3 regions of the Ruegeria sp. BF6 genome follow, and region 2 is predicted to be linked to each of the others. Evidence: riboswitches for the same ligand, from Rfam matches in the RefSeq annotation. Region 2 holds a riboswitch; each other region holds the start of a gene.
What was found. Region 2 has a riboswitch for cobalamin ahead of ACR0IM_RS20845 (DUF1636 family protein). Riboswitches for the same ligand answer to the same signal wherever they lie in the genome.

Region 1: another riboswitch for cobalamin. It lies ahead of ACR0IM_RS21850 (hypothetical protein); the one in region 2 lies ahead of ACR0IM_RS20845 (DUF1636 family protein).
Region 3: another riboswitch for cobalamin. It lies ahead of ACR0IM_RS11715 (DUF1636 family protein); the one in region 2 lies ahead of ACR0IM_RS20845 (DUF1636 family protein).

What each region holds. Positions count from the first base shown of each region.
Region 1 is NZ_JBQFTN010000019.1:8,266-13,139, forward strand. It holds gene ACR0IM_RS21840 (DNA polymerase III subunit gamma/tau) at 1-1,388, opposite strand, end outside; gene ACR0IM_RS21845 (protein-tyrosine phosphatase family protein) at 1,522-2,025, shown strand; gene ACR0IM_RS21850 (hypothetical protein) at 2,027-2,434, opposite strand; cobalamin riboswitch at 2,516-2,737, opposite strand; gene ACR0IM_RS21855 (alpha/beta hydrolase family protein) at 2,879-3,736, shown strand; RNA gene ffs (signal recognition particle sRNA small type) at 3,776-3,874, opposite strand; gene ACR0IM_RS21865 (bifunctional 2',3'-cyclic-nucleotide 2'-phosphodiesterase/3'-nucleotidase) at 3,914-4,874, opposite strand, start outside.
Region 2 is NZ_JBQFTN010000016.1:958-5,831, forward strand. It holds gene ACR0IM_RS20835 (NAD(P)-dependent oxidoreductase) at 1-365, opposite strand, end outside; gene ACR0IM_RS20840 (LysR substrate-binding domain-containing protein) at 469-1,353, shown strand; cobalamin riboswitch at 1,426-1,634, shown strand; gene ACR0IM_RS20845 (DUF1636 family protein) at 1,729-2,109, shown strand; gene cobW (cobalamin biosynthesis protein CobW) at 2,106-3,161, shown strand; gene cobN (cobaltochelatase subunit CobN) at 3,165-4,874, shown strand, end outside.
Region 3 is NZ_JBQFTN010000003.1:265,711-270,584, reverse strand. It holds gene ACR0IM_RS11740 (ExbD/TolR family protein) at 1-330, opposite strand, end outside; gene ACR0IM_RS11735 (biopolymer transporter ExbD) at 327-653, opposite strand; gene ACR0IM_RS11730 (MotA/TolQ/ExbB proton channel family protein) at 685-1,350, opposite strand; gene ACR0IM_RS11725 (hypothetical protein) at 1,347-1,775, opposite strand; gene ACR0IM_RS11720 (DUF3299 domain-containing protein) at 2,327-3,091, opposite strand; cobalamin riboswitch at 3,234-3,433, shown strand; gene ACR0IM_RS11715 (DUF1636 family protein) at 3,528-3,884, shown strand; gene ACR0IM_RS11710 (ABC transporter ATP-binding protein) at 3,881-4,666, shown strand; gene ACR0IM_RS11705 (ABC transporter substrate-binding protein) at 4,686-4,874, shown strand, end outside.

The DNA of each region.
Region 1 (4,874 bases), on a different contig from region 2:
TCGACCAACAGTTTCACGTCGCGGTTTGTGCGGATTAGTTCCACGACATGGTCAAAGCTAGGATAGCGCGCAAGGGCTGCTTGGGTGTCTTGGGCCAGCGCGGCGGTGGGTGCGCCAGCAGGGCCGCGCGCTGTTGTGGTATACGAAGCAGGAGCTGGCTGTGCAGGCGCATGAGACGGTACGGCCATGCCGCCACCGGGGCCTCCGTTCGGCGGGGGCGACGGTGCGTCTTGCAGCCGTTTGATCAGTTCTTCCGGGCTCGGCAGGTCGGCCACGTGGGTCAGGCGGATCACGGCCATCTCGGCAGCCATCATGGCATTCGGAGCCGCCGAGACTTCTTCGAGCGCTTTCAGCAGCATTTGCCACATCCGGGTCAGCACGCGCATAGGCAGGGCCTCAGCCATCTGTTGACCGCGGGCGCGCTCATCCGGTGAAACGGTCGGGTCCTCGGCTGCATCCGGGGTGATCTTGACCACTGATACCCAGTGGGTGATCTCGGCCAGATCGCGCAGCACCGCCAGCGGATCGGCCCCTTCGGCATATTGAGCGCTGAGTTCGGTCAGTGCGGCGGCGGCATCGCCGCGCAGGATCATGTCGATCAGGTCCAGTACCCGGCCCCGATCGGCCAGACCCAGCATGGCACGCACCTGATCGGCGCTGGTCTCGCCCGCCCCGTGGCTGATCGCCTGATCCAGCAGCGAGGTTGCGTCACGGGCAGAGCCCTCGGCAGCGCGGGTGATCAGCGCCAGCGCGTCCTCGGCGATCTGTGCGCCCTCGGCATCGGCGATCTTGCGCAGCAGTCCGATCATGTCCTCGGGTTCGATCCGGCGCAGATCAAAACGCTGGCAGCGGGACAGCACCGTGACCGGCACCTTGCGGATCTCGGTGGTGGCAAAGATGAATTTCACATGCTCGGGCGGTTCCTCAAGCGTCTTGAGCAACGCGTTAAAGGCGCTGGTCGAGAGCATGTGGACCTCGTCAATGATGTAAATCTTGTAGCGGGCCGAGGCGGCGCGGTAGCGGACACTGTCGATGATCTCGCGGATGTCGTTGACGCCGGTGCGGCTGGCGGCGTCCATCTCCATCACGTCCACATGGCGGCCTTCCATGATGGCCACGCAATGTTCACACTGGCCGCAGGGTTCCGTGGTCGGCTTGCCCTGGCCATCGGGGCCGATGCAGTTCATGCCCTTGGCGATGATCCGCGCCGTGGTGGTCTTACCCGTGCCGCGAATGCCGGTCATGATGAAGGCCTGTGCGATCCGGTCGGCCTCGAACGCATTTTTCAGCGTGCGAACCATCGCATCCTGACCGACGAGATCGGTAAAGGTTTCGGGGCGGTATTTGCGGGCAAGAACCTGATAGGCGGGGCTTGGCGTGTCGTTCATGTCTGCTCTGTCGGATTCGGTTCAGGAATGCAGCGTAGAGACCCCTGCCGCCCGCGTCCACCGCCGCTGTAGTCGAAATTCGGTTTGCAGGACAGTTTACGCATCGTAGAAACGTTCGCAGGAGGGCCACCTTTTGAGACTCTTTGCGATTCACGCCGTGCAGGTGGGAAATGGCACGGTTGCCCTTTCACCAATCCCGGGGCGCGGTGGCAACTACCTGCAGGATCTTCGTACCATCCGGGACTGGCAGCCGGATTTGGTGGTTTCCATGACCACCGAGGTTGAGATGCTGGAGGAAGGTGCCGCCGGATTCGGTGACGATCTTCGCATCGCCGCCATCGGGTGGGCGCATCTGCCAGTCGCGGATTTTGGCGCGCCACCGCCAGAGGTTCGGGCCGCATGGGCCGAGGTCAGCGCAGCGGCGGCACAAGTCCTGTCCCGAGGAGGGCGGGTGTTGGTGCATTGCCGGGGTGGCTGTGGCCGGTCTGGCATGGTCGCTTTGCGCCTTATGGTCGAACAGGGCGAACAGCCCGAGGCAGCGCTGAAACGTCTGCGCGCCGTACGGGCCTGCGCCGTTGAAACCGACGGCCAGTTGCAATGGGCGGCGCAGGCGGCCAGCGCCCGAAAGGGCAGCTAGCTTAGAGCGCCGCGTGCTGCTCCGGTTGCGCAACCGGACTTGCGGCCAGCAATAAAACCTCGAGCATCGCGCAGGGTGGGCTGGCCATAACATCGGCGGGCAGAGAGCTGAACACATCCGCGAACATCATGTCGGCATACCTATCAAGTGAATCGGTGGAAACGTCGGAGTCCGTGCCGCAAAAGATCCGAATCTGATCAGGCCGTGCGCAAAATCGGGCGGTGCAACCTTCGGGGCAATGGGTCAGTTCACTGCTGCCTTCGACCTGAAAATCGGGGGTTGTTGCAGGTGCGGCGGTCTCTATCGCCTGTGTAATGACACGCGCGACCCGTGCCAAAGCTGGGCAGGTCTTGCCGGTTCGCTGGCATACGGTGGCCGAGTATTCGTGGGTCTTTGTCTTCCAGATCATTGTGCGCCCTCCGCGCGTAGGACGGGGCGTAGATCAGGTGTGACAGCATGCTGACAACCTGCCCGGACACCCCGCCCGAGTTTCGGTTTCGGTTCGATGGCAGGTCTCCTGACTTGCGGGTCATCGCGTTGCCGACCTTCCCAGCCTTTCGGCCAGTGGTATTTCGGCATTGCTCACCGCTTACAGTTGCGGGGGCAGTCGCGGCCTTGGTTCGTTCCGGTATAACCGGGGCAGAACCGCACCGTGTTCCCTTTTCATCTCGCCCCGCGATCGGGGTCGAGAACCATCACGCCATCGCTAGCGGGTACGGGCGAGCCGAGTCAAGCGGGCAATTTGCACGGCCAAGCGGACGTGTGGTCATGTACGGTCACTGTTGACTTGTGGCGAGAAACACTGCGGACTGGAGAAAGTGAACCAATCGGTTCAAAATCCGGAGACCGAACCATGCTGGACACTGCACAAACCGATTCGACCGAGGACTTTCAGTTTCCGTCCGGCACGGGTTCCTTGTCGGCGCGCCTTTATCTGCCAGCGTCCGCGCCCCGGGTGGCCGTAGTCATTCACGGTGCTACCGGCGTACCGAGAGATTATTACCAGCATTTTGCCCGCTGGCTGGCTGCCGAGAGGGGGATGGCCTGTCTGACTTACGACTACAGCGATTTCGGCCATTCTCTGAACGGGTCGCTGAAAGCATCACGGGTCAAGATGGCCGACTGGGCCTTGGTCGACATGCCCGCGGCCCGGGCTGAAATGCGGCGCAGGTTCCCCGATGCGCAGCAGTGGAGCATCGGACACTCAGTCGGCGGGATGCTGGGGCCGATTCAGCCCGACGTCGATCAGATCGACCGCATGATCTGCGTCTGTTCTGGCCCTGTAACGGTATCGGATCACCCCTGGCCGTATCGGGCGCTGGCTTTGCTGTTCTGGTATGGTCACGCTCCCTTGGCGGTGAAAGCCCTGGGGTACCTTCCTGGCAAGGCGCTGGGGTTCGGGGCGGACCTGCCGGCATCGGTATATTGGCAGTGGCGGCGGTGGTGCACCGCACCGCGCAACTACCTGCCCGAGATCGGGACCTCCTTGCCTGATGCGCGCTGGGCGCAGTCAGGGACGCCCGTGGACCTGTTTACCTTCGAGGATGATGATGTGGTGCCACCCAATGCGGTGTGGCGATTGGCCGATCTGTACGGCCCAGATGCGCGACGTCACCTGTTGTCACCCGGTGAATTTGGCTTGTCGGAAGTTGGGCACATCGGCGCTTTTGCCCGCCGCAACGCAGTCCTTTGGCCACGGCTGATTGCATGACTTCGCCGATTCTGGCGCTTTACGTTTGCTACAGGGAGGAAGTGAGAGGTTGGACATCGACCCAAGCGGGGCTCGTTGTGGCTGCTTCCTTCCGGACCTGACCAGGTTGGCGAGGCGCTCGCCCGCGCCAACCTCTCAACGCACGATATAGGCAACAGACGCGGAAATGACAACCCGTCAGAGTGTCAAACGGATCAGCAGAAAGCCGTCATCGTCTGCACCGATCAGATGTGGGGTGTATTCCTCTAGTTCAGCAATGTGATCGCGGGCCTTCGGACCGGTTCTGAGCAAGGTTGTCGCGCCGGGAAATGGAGCAAACTGAAAGGCGCGGGGCGCTTTTTCCAGCGGGTCCCGTGGCAGGGCACCCGAGACGTAGTCTCGCAATATGTGCTGAACGGGTTGTGCAGGCAGCGGGATCGGCTCGGCCTGGTCGACAAAAGGGAAATAGCCGCCCCCGCTGGCTCGGTAATTGCTCACCGCAACGACAAAGCGCTTGTCGGGTGTTACGGGACGGCCCTCTAATCGGATGTCGTGAACACGGCGATGTGCAGAGGCGCTCAGATGACCTGAGGCGTCAAAGCGTGGAGGTTGCGAGAGGTCGATCTGATAGCTCAACCCTTGCAGAACATCGAAATTATGCCCGGCCCGGCTGGGGTCGACCAGGTCGGTTTCGAACCCCGGTTTGATCTGGTTGAACACGCTTGCCGACATTTCCAGCCAATCGCCGATCTGCGCGCCATTAACGACAACGGCCTGCAATTCGTTGGGAAAAACATACAGGTCGTTGATATGACGCAGGAATACCTGTCCAGGTGGCACATCCGTATAAAACCGCGGCCCGGCGCGTCCTCCGAATTTTGAAGGCGCCATCGCGGACAGAACGGGCAACTCCGCAACGGGCGATCCCTGCAGATACGGGCGCAGAGCCGCCGCCTGCGCCGCTGCGGCCAAAGCAAGCCCTCTATCCTCAACGCAAAAGCTGAAATAGCTGTGCAGGTGCTGATCGGTTCGGCCCACCGGTTGAGCCGTTTGACGGCGCGTTTCCAAATGGCCTTTGGCGAAAAGCCGCAGTAATTCAGGGTCTTCCGCAACCGGATGGGCCTCTCCGCCAGACCGGGTCGGGCAAACCGAGCGCAAT
Region 2 (4,874 bases):
TGGCACCCGCCGGACACCGGGCAATCGACCGCGGCGCCTCCGCGTTCGACCACCATCGCGCCGAGACGCATAACCTCAGTCTCATCGGTGGTCGACATCTCCATCCAGATTTTGCCCGGAGCGACCTCGGGCAGCATCTCTTTCATCACGGTGTCCGAGGCGGCCGGGGACGGCAGACAAGTGATGACTGCATCACAATCCCGCATCATCTGCGCCGGGCTTTCGGCAGCTTTGGCGCCTTTGGCCACGTATTCGGCCACCAGATCGGGGGTGAGGTCATGGACCGTCAAGTCAATTCCGTTGCGCAGCAGTGAGCCGGACAGCTTGCCGCCGACATTACCCAAACCGATGAATCCGACTTTCATTTCACCCTCCCGAAGGTCGCCGTTTGTGCCGAGTATCCCTATTGCCTGCCGGAAACGAAAATGAATAATAACACGCGATATAGATAAAAATTTTTGGTGGTAAATGGATCGCCTTCCAAATCCCGTTTGGCTGCGCAGCTTCGAATCCGCTGCGCGCCATCTGAATTTCACCACAACCGCGCGTGAACTTGGCCTGACGCAAACAGCCGTTTCACTGCACATTCGGTCCCTTGAGGCCGAGTTGGGTCAAAAGCTGTTCACACGAAATGCACGGCGGCTGGAACTGACCGAGCTGGGGCAGTCCTATTCGCTGACGGTTCGGCGCGCTTTGGCCGACATTGCGCTGTCGACCAACAGTCTGTTTGGCCCGGCCTCGCGCCAGACCCTGACGATCCGGGCAGCAATTTCGACCGCGACCTATTGGTTGGCTGCCGAGCTGCCTGACTTCTCCGCGCAGCATCCGGGTATTCCGGTCCGACTTGTCTCGCACATCTGGAACGACAGCGGGACGCCCGGCGATGTGGATGTGGAAATCCGGCTGGGTTATGGCGACTGGCCGGGGGTGCGATCCCAAAAACTCACCGACGAAAAGCTAGTCCCGGTCTGTCGGGCTGGGGACGACTCAGCGAAGCTGATCTCCCTGCCGAACGGGCCACTGATTCACATCCTTGGATACGAGGACAACTGGGCGCGGTATCTTCAGGCCAACGGCATAGCGCCGCCCGACCAGCCGCCTCGGCATTCTGTGGACACCACGGTGGCAGCGCTGCAACTAGTGATGGCCGGTGCAGGATATGCCACGATCCTTGAACGGTTCGCAAAAAACGCAATTCGGCAAGGCGCACCGATTGCGATTGCGGGTCCGGCGATTCCCTTTGCCCAGTCGCATTATCTGGTCAGCGCTCAACGGGCCGCGCAATCCACGGCAGCGGCGGGTTTGTTTTGCGCGTGGTTGCAGGACCGGCTGGTGGCGGATGCCGCGGATTGACACAAGCTGGTCGCTTTTCTGTTCTATGGGGTTTCTACCCCTGTCTCGCGCTTGACAAGGCCCCTGCCCGTGCCGCATGTCGCTTGCGTTGGTGTCCATCCCAGGATGGATGAAAAGGGAATGCGTCAACGGCCATCCGTCAAACGCAGCCGCCCCCGCGACCGTGACCGGAGAGGGTGCCCATAGCCACTGGCCGAATTGGCCGGGAAGGCGGGACATCCGACAGAGGCCCGCCTCTGACATCCGCAAGCCGGGAGACCTGCCAGCACGCGAAGATGAAACCGGGCGGGGTGTTCCGGTGTCGGGTCCATGTCGCAACACGTGGCCCGCATGAAACCCCGTCCCCCGCAAGGAGGATTTGGGGGGATGAGAGACATGACCGAGACCGCACCTGTTGAGCTGCTGGTCTGTACCACGTGCCGCCGTGGCCTGCCCGTCGAGGACGACGCGCAACGGCCCGGCTCCCTGCTTCATAAAGCGCTGGAACAAGCGGAACTGCCCGAGGGCATCACGCTGAAAGCCGTGGAATGCCTGTCGAACTGTGATGAAGGTTGTTCCATCGTGCTGCGCGGCGGGCCGGATCGTTGGACCTTTGTCTATGAACACCTCAACGAAAACGACCATGTCGCAACCATTGTCGAAGGTGCCACCAAGTACCTCGCGACCGAGGACGGCCTGGTCAAATGGCGCGAACGCCCCGAACATTTCCGCAAAAACTGTGCGGCCCGCATTCCCCCGATTGGAGCCCTGAAATGAGCAATCTCGAAAAACTCCCCGTCACTGTGATCACCGGCTTTCTGGGCTCGGGCAAGACTACGCTGGTCAAACACCTGATGCAGAACCCGCAGGGCAAGCGTCTTGCCGTTGTGGTCAACGAGTTTGGCGATGTGGGCGTAGATGGCGATATACTGAAATCCTGCGCCATCCCGGATTGCCCAGCGGAAAACATCATGGAACTGGCCAACGGCTGCATCTGCTGCACCGTAGCCGATGATTTCATTCCCACTATCGAGGCCCTGATGGCGCTGGAACCGCGCCCCGATCACATCCTGATCGAAACCTCGGGCTTGGCCCTGCCCAAGCCGCTGCTGAAGGCGTTCGACTGGCCTGATATCCGCTCGAAGATCACCGTGGATGGCGTGATCGCTCTGGCCGATGCCGAGGCCGTCGCCGCCGGTCGTTTTGCCCCTAATGTCGAAGCCGTTGATGCCCAGCGCCTGGCCGATGACTCGATCGATCACGAAACGCCCCTGTCCGAAGTGTTCGAGGACCAGATTTCGTGTGCCGATATCATCCTGCTGACCAAGCCTGATCTGGCGGGTCCCGAAGGTGTGGCCAAGGCAAAAGAGATCATCGCCGCCGAGGCGCCGCGCTCCCTGCCCGTCGTCGAAGTGGCCGAAGGTGTAGTGGATGTCCGCGTTGTGCTGGGTTTGGAAGCAGCAGCCGAGGACGACATGGACGCCCGCCCATCGCACCACGACGGTCATCACGACCATGAGCATGACGATTTCGAAAGCATCATCGTCGAGTTGCCGGAACAGACCGATCCGGCCCAACTGGTCGCCAATATCGAACGTCTGGCCAATGAGTTGAACATCCTGCGGGTCAAAGGCTATGCCGCCGTTCAGGGCAAGCCGATGCGTCTATTGGTTCAGGCCGTCGGTGCCCGTGTACGTCACCAGTACGACCGCCCCTGGGAACCCGGCGAGGATCGTCGCTCGCGTCTGGTGGTGATTGCCGAGCATGACGACATCAAAGAGGCCGCGATCCGCGATATCCTCGTGGGCGTGACCGAGGCCGCCGAGTAAGCCATGCACGTCGTCTTCCGCGAAAGCCACGGGTTAGAAGAAACCGAGCCCCCGACCGATCTGGGCCAAAGCCCGGCGGATCTGGTTGTGCTGTCCTTTTCCGACAGCGACCTTGGTGCTTTCGCGGCGGGCTGGCATCGTGGTGGCGGTCCCGAGGGGCGGATGCCGACGATGCGGCTGGCCAACCTGACGGCGCTGAAACACCCTCTGTCTGTCGACACATATGTTGAACAGACTCTGGAGGGTGCAAAGGGCATCCTGATCCGCTTGATCGGCGGTGTTCCTTATTGGTCTTACGGCTTGCAGCAGGTTCTGGCGCTGGCGCAGGCCAAAGGCATCGCGCTGGCCGTTCTGCCTGCGGATGGGCGTGAGGACACGCGGCTGGATGATTACTCCACCCTACCGGTCTCGACCCTGCGCCGCTTGGCGCATCTGTGTGACACTGGCGGCGAGGTTGCAGCACAGGCTGCACTGGCGCAGATGGCGCTGGCGGCAGGTCTCTATGCCGGCCCGGTGATGGGCGCAAAGACCTTACCCGACTGCGGTGTCTGGTGCCCGGACCGCGGCGTGATCCCGGTGGACAAGGCGTTCACAAGCGATGCGAGACGTATCCTTGTCACCTTCTACCGCGCCTATCTGACATCGGCCGACACTGCTCCGGTCGCCGCCCTGATCCGCAGCCTACGGGACCGGGGACTGGATGCGATTGGCCTGTTCGCTCCTTCGTTGAAAGCGCCAGCCGCCGCTGAATGGCTGCGTGAACAGGTCGTTGTATCGGAGCCCTCAGCGATCATCAACGCCACCTCTTTCTCGGGCAAAGGCGCATCGGGCACTTCGCCCTTGGACGCGGCAAACGTGCCGGTGTTTCAGGTCGCCCTCGCCACCTCGCGCCGCAATGCGTGGGCCGAAGCGGAACGGGGCCTGTCGCCTGCCGACCTTGCCATGCATGTGGTACTGCCCGAGGTGGACGGACGGATTTCGGCAGGCATTGCCTCGTTCAAGGAACCCGGCAAGCGCGATCCGCATCTGGAATATTCCCGTTTCGCCCATCGCGCCGAGCCTGAGCGGATCGAAGCCATTGTCGACCGCGTCACCGGCTGGTTGAACCTGCACGACAAGCCCAAGGCGGATCAGGTTCCCGCACTGGTGCTGTCCACCTACCCCGGCAAGAACTGGCAGATGGCCCACGCGGTGGGCCTCGACGCGCTGGCCTCGGCCGAAGCAATGCTGTCTGATCTTCAGGGCGAAGGTTATGACACCGCGCCCGCGGAACCGATTGCCCAAACCCTGCTGGACGCCCGCATTTCTTGGTCACTGGAAGACTATCGCGCCGCGTTGACCGACCTGCCGGAACAACTGCGTGCGGACCTGCAAACAGTGTGGGCCGCCCCTGAGGGCGACCCGGCCTTCGCGGATGGCGCGTTCCACTTTACCGCCCTGCGCCGTGGCAAGGCACTGATTGCGCTGCAACCGGAGCGCGGCACGCCCGAGTTGCGCGATGACGATTATCACGACCTGTCACGCACTCCGCGCCACGGCTATGTGGCCTTCTATCTCTGGCTCCGCAAAGGATTGGGCGCGGATGCTCTGATCCATATCGGTGCGCATGGGACACTGGAATGGCTTCCGGGCAAATCGGTCGCCTTGTCCGCCGATTGCTGGCCCGAGGCGCTGATCCGCGATCTGCCGGTGATTTACCCCTTCATTGTCAAC
Region 3 (4,874 bases), on a different contig from region 2:
ACGGCGCAGCTCTCCGGTCACTTCGATCAGCCGCGCGCCAGAGGCTTCGCGATCCGGCACGATCCGCACCGGCCCGGGGTCGCGCCCGGCCATATATGTTGTCGGCTCTATCGGCGCTCCGCGAAAGCTGAGCGTGCCGTCCTGGTGCAGCACCAACGCGTCCGGCGGCTCGCGCCCGTCCAATTCAGAGGTGTCGACCAAATTCAGATCGGGGTCCAGCGGTGTGGCCACCGTGCCCGCGATCAGAAAGAAGATCAGCATCAAAAACACGACATTGATCAGCGCAATGGTCGAGTCGCGTTTGCGGCGGGGGCGGCTATAGCGGATCATTCCAGCATCAGCACGCTCAGGCCCTCGCGCCCGCGCAACAGAACTAGAAGATCCACCAGCCGTTGCGCCGTGGTGTCAGGATCGAGGCTGACAAGCACCTGCCCGGTGGTTACCTGCGCCGTCAATTCCTCCAGCGTGACAGGTATGCCGTTTAGAACCAGCCGATCTGCGCCCAGTTGGACAAAGGCGCGGTCTTGTGGTGCGTCCGTCGATGCGCCCCCCGTCGTGGCGTTGCTGAGCTCGATCTCACCGTATTTCGAAAAGGTCGAAGTCAGCATGAAGAACAGCAACAGCAGAAAGATCACGTCGATGAGCGGTGTCATCGCCATGGGTCGTCTGACAAAGGGTGCGGGGTTACGCATGTCCGGGCGTGGCCGCCATGGGTTGCGCATCTTCGGCCAGCGGAATCGCCCGCCCCGGTACGAGAACCGTGCGCAGGGCTTTGTCGGCGAACACCCGTTCGCGCGCGGTGCGACTTTCGAACCAAGACAGCACCATCGAGGTCGGCATCGCCACCGCCAGACCCACAGCCGTTGTCACCAGTGCCACCCAGATGCCGCCCGCCAACAGCGACGGGTCAACCGAAGACCCAGCGGATTGCAGGCTGCGAAACGCTTCGATCATGCCCAGAACAGTACCGAACAGACCCAGCAAAGGCGCCAGTTGCGCCACCGTATCCAGCAAGCGGAAACCGCGTTCCAGCCCGGCCAGCGCCAGCCCGGCCTCGGCATCCAGCCGTTGATCCAGGCCGGGCGCATCCGGCGCGTCCATCGCAACCCCGACCAGCGGCGCAAGATAGCTGTGGCTTTTGGCCAGACGCGCGCGGGCGGTCTGGTGATCACCGGCATCCCACGCTGCCAGCGCCTGCGACAACACACGGTGCCGTCCTACACCCGAAGCGGCAAATTGCCAGAGCTTGTAAAGCGTCACCGCAAGCGTCACCACGGACATGGCGATCAGGATGGCGACAACCGGCCCGCCAAGGGCCAGGATTTCGCGCAGGGCGTCAAGAAAACTCATCCCAAAAGCTCCACTTCTGTTCGGCTGTGCAAGGTTGGTGTCTGGTCGCAGATATCGCTGTCAGCACCTCCGACGGTGCAGCTGCTTACGCCATTGATCAGAACACGCCCGAGGTTTTCGCAGGTGATGCCTCGGATATCAAACTGACGCACCCGCGGGCGTTCTGCCGGCAGGTCCCGAAACCCGAAAAGAGTGATCCGTTCGAAAACACCCGCGGCATCGAATATAACCACCTGATAACTGGCACTGTCTATCGACGTTGTGGTTTGGTTTTCGACCAGAAAGGTCAGGCGGCAGGCGCTTTCGACCTCTTCCACCGCATTCAGCTCGACCATCAGGCCCGGCTCGACTTGCGTGGTTTCGGCCAGTGCCGCAACAGGCAGCGCACAGAGAATGGCGGCAAGGGCCGGACGGCGATACTTCATAGATGCGCTCCTGATCGTTCTACGCAGGCAGGACTTTGGCGGCGTTCCACCCGTCATATCCAAGACCACTGGGGCTCGAAAGGGTTGCCGACACCTTTGTGATAAAGGGCGATTTACAGCCCGTTCAACCCTGCCGTTTCATGACTTCCATCGCAAGTGCATGATATTGCGAAGGCTCCGGGTCGGGCTGATAGGCTATCGCACAGGCCACCAGCCACTCCATCGCGTTCGACTTGACCCGGTGTTCGGTGAAGATCGCGATGTTTCGGCGTTCGAATATCTGCGCATAGATGGGCCAATCGCCCTGTACAGCCGGGAATAGCGCACCAGCGGCATGCGCTGTTCGCCGCCCGCGAGGTCAACCTCTGCAAGGTTAATGGGTGTCATCAATACATCCAGCACCTCTGAAGAGGCTCAAATCGTCGTCACTTGTACACCTAAAAAGAAATCTCAGCGCACCCTGAGATTAAGGTTTTTCAAATCCCAAAGACGATCGGTTCTGTTCAGGAGGAAATCGGCAAGGCAGCCTGGGGGGCGATCCGGTGATCCCGTCACTCAGACGCCTTCTCCGCGCCGGTTTTGCTGTTGCCTGCAGCACGGAAGCGTTCGGCCGAGCTCTGCGTCCACTTCAGTCCGCCGCCCTGTGTTTCCAGGGTTTCGACACTGTCGGCCTCCAGCTGGAACGTCGCGCGCATGGGCATCAGCCCATCCACCACCATTGTGTTTTGTTCTGACGGATCGATGGTCAGCTTTCCGGTCAAACGAACCAGCTCGTGGACGTAACCGGGCTCCCAGTCGCCGTTCAGCCGTACCCGGATCATCTGATTGGGCGGCGGCGGCGGCAAGTGGCTGCACATCCCGGGCTGAGGCACCAGATAAGCGATGGGGTGCCCATCCGCATCGGGCGGCGCCGGAATGGCAAACCCCGCCAGCGTCACCGTTTGACCGTCGAATTCAGGGTTTCCGGCCGCACCGGCACGATCCCGGCGCTGGGCGACGACAAGTCGCTGGTCCAGCAGCCAGTCGATATCGATGCCGTCCGCAGCCAGGGCTTCCTCGGTTTCGACCAGAAGCTCCTGCCACTTCCGCCGCTCATCGGGGCTGCCCACTTCCTGACGCAGCCTGCCGCGCAGGCGCACGACGAAAATCAGATCGTCGAACTGCTCCGGGCTGAGATCGCGGTAGGGGTCTTCGAAGACCTGAACGGACGGGTCAGGCAATTCGGACCATTCCAGTTCAGCCCCCGGTGCCGCCAGCGCAGAAGAACCGCACAGGCTCAATGCCAGAATCGTTGCAAGGTGAAACCAATATCGCATGATCTGAGTCTATCTTCCTGCCGAGATCATTCCAGCCAGTTTTTGCGAACAACGTCCTTAACTGGCCACCCTTATGCCTCAGAGCTGGCCGGTAACGAACGAACAGGATGAAACTTTCATATTGACGCACTGGGCGATCTCGGGCAGTCAATCTGATGATGGTTCCCCCAATTGGGGATGAAAAGGGAATACGGTGAGGTCCGCTAACCGGCGCCAACTCCGTGACTGCCCCCGCAACTGTAAGCGGTGAGCGACGCCATAAATCCACTGGCCCACAGGCCGGGAAGGATGGCCAAGCCAAGACCCGCAAGTCAGGAGACCTGCCATCATGTTTTCAACCAACCCGGGGCGGGGCGTCCCGGAAGGAGGCAAAGTGACGAACGCGTTACGCTATTACATTGCCGCCACCTCGCTTCGGCAATAAGCGGAGTGGGCAATGGCAAACGATCCCCAACACTTCCTGCTGATTTGCGAGACCTGCAACGGCACGGACGCCGCGCATGCGATCGGAAAGGCGCTGACGCACCGGCTACCTTCCGGGTTTTCCATACGCATGGTTTCCTGCATGGCTGGTTGTGACCGACCGACAACCGTAGGCTTTCAGGCTGTTGGCAAAGCGCAATACCTGTTTGGTGACGTCAAATCCTCGCAGGACATTGATGCTCTGGCCCAGTTTGCGCGGCAATTCCAAGACAGTGGGGACGGCTGGACCAATGCTTCTGACCGTCCGCGTGCATTGTTCAACAAAACCTTGGCTCGTATGCCCCGTCTGAACGTGGAGGTGCACCCGTGACAAACTCAGCGTTTCTGATCGCGCGTGGCCTAGAATACTACGCACTCAACGGCGACGTCCTACTACAGGGAGCATCCTTCGAACTGGACAGGGGTGCGGTTTTGGCCATAGCCGGACCAAACGGGGCCGGGAAAACAACGCTTCTGAACCTTTTATGCGGTGCAGCTGAGATGGTTCTGGGGGACGTCCTTGTCGATGGGCGCAGCCTGAAACAGATGTCGTCCAAAGACCGTGCACGCATGATCGCCGTTGTCAGCCAGCAGGAGTTCCCGGACGGTCGGCTGCTGCTGCGAGACTATGTAGCGCTGGGTCAGATTCCGATCCGCTCAGACCGATCCGCCGAAGACCACGCGGTCGAGCTTGATCGGATACTGGACCTGACCGGGCTGGGCCCACTGGCGGACAAGCGGATGGCCCTGCTGTCCGGCGGTGAACGCCAGCGCGCGCATATCGCCCGCGCCCTGGCGCAAAACCCGTCTCTGTTGTTTCTGGATGAACCCACCAACCATTTGGACCCGGACGCCAAGGGGAGAATGCTGTCGCTGGTGGCCGAACTGGGCATCACGGTGGTCATGATCGTGCACGATCTGGTCATGATCCCCGAGTTTGCCACCCACGTGGCGCTGATGAAATCCACGCGTCTGACCAGTTTCGGCCCCGTGGCCGAAGTGCTGACGCCCGCGCATGTGCGCGACACGTTTGGCGTCGATTATCTGTGTTTCCAGCATGAAGGCCGAGTGATCCCGGCACTGGATATCCGAAGAACCCCAGTTTCAAATTAACTTAAGGAAACTCTCCCCAATGAAACATATCTGGTCTGCGGCCCTGATCACCGCCATGGCAGGCAGCGCCTCCGCGCATGAGGTAACGATTGACAATTGCGGTGAACCGCTGGTTTTCGAATCTCAACCCGAAAGGCTGGTCGTTCATGACATGAACATGACCGACATGGCCTTTGCCCTTGGCCTGCAGGACAAGATCGTGGGCCTG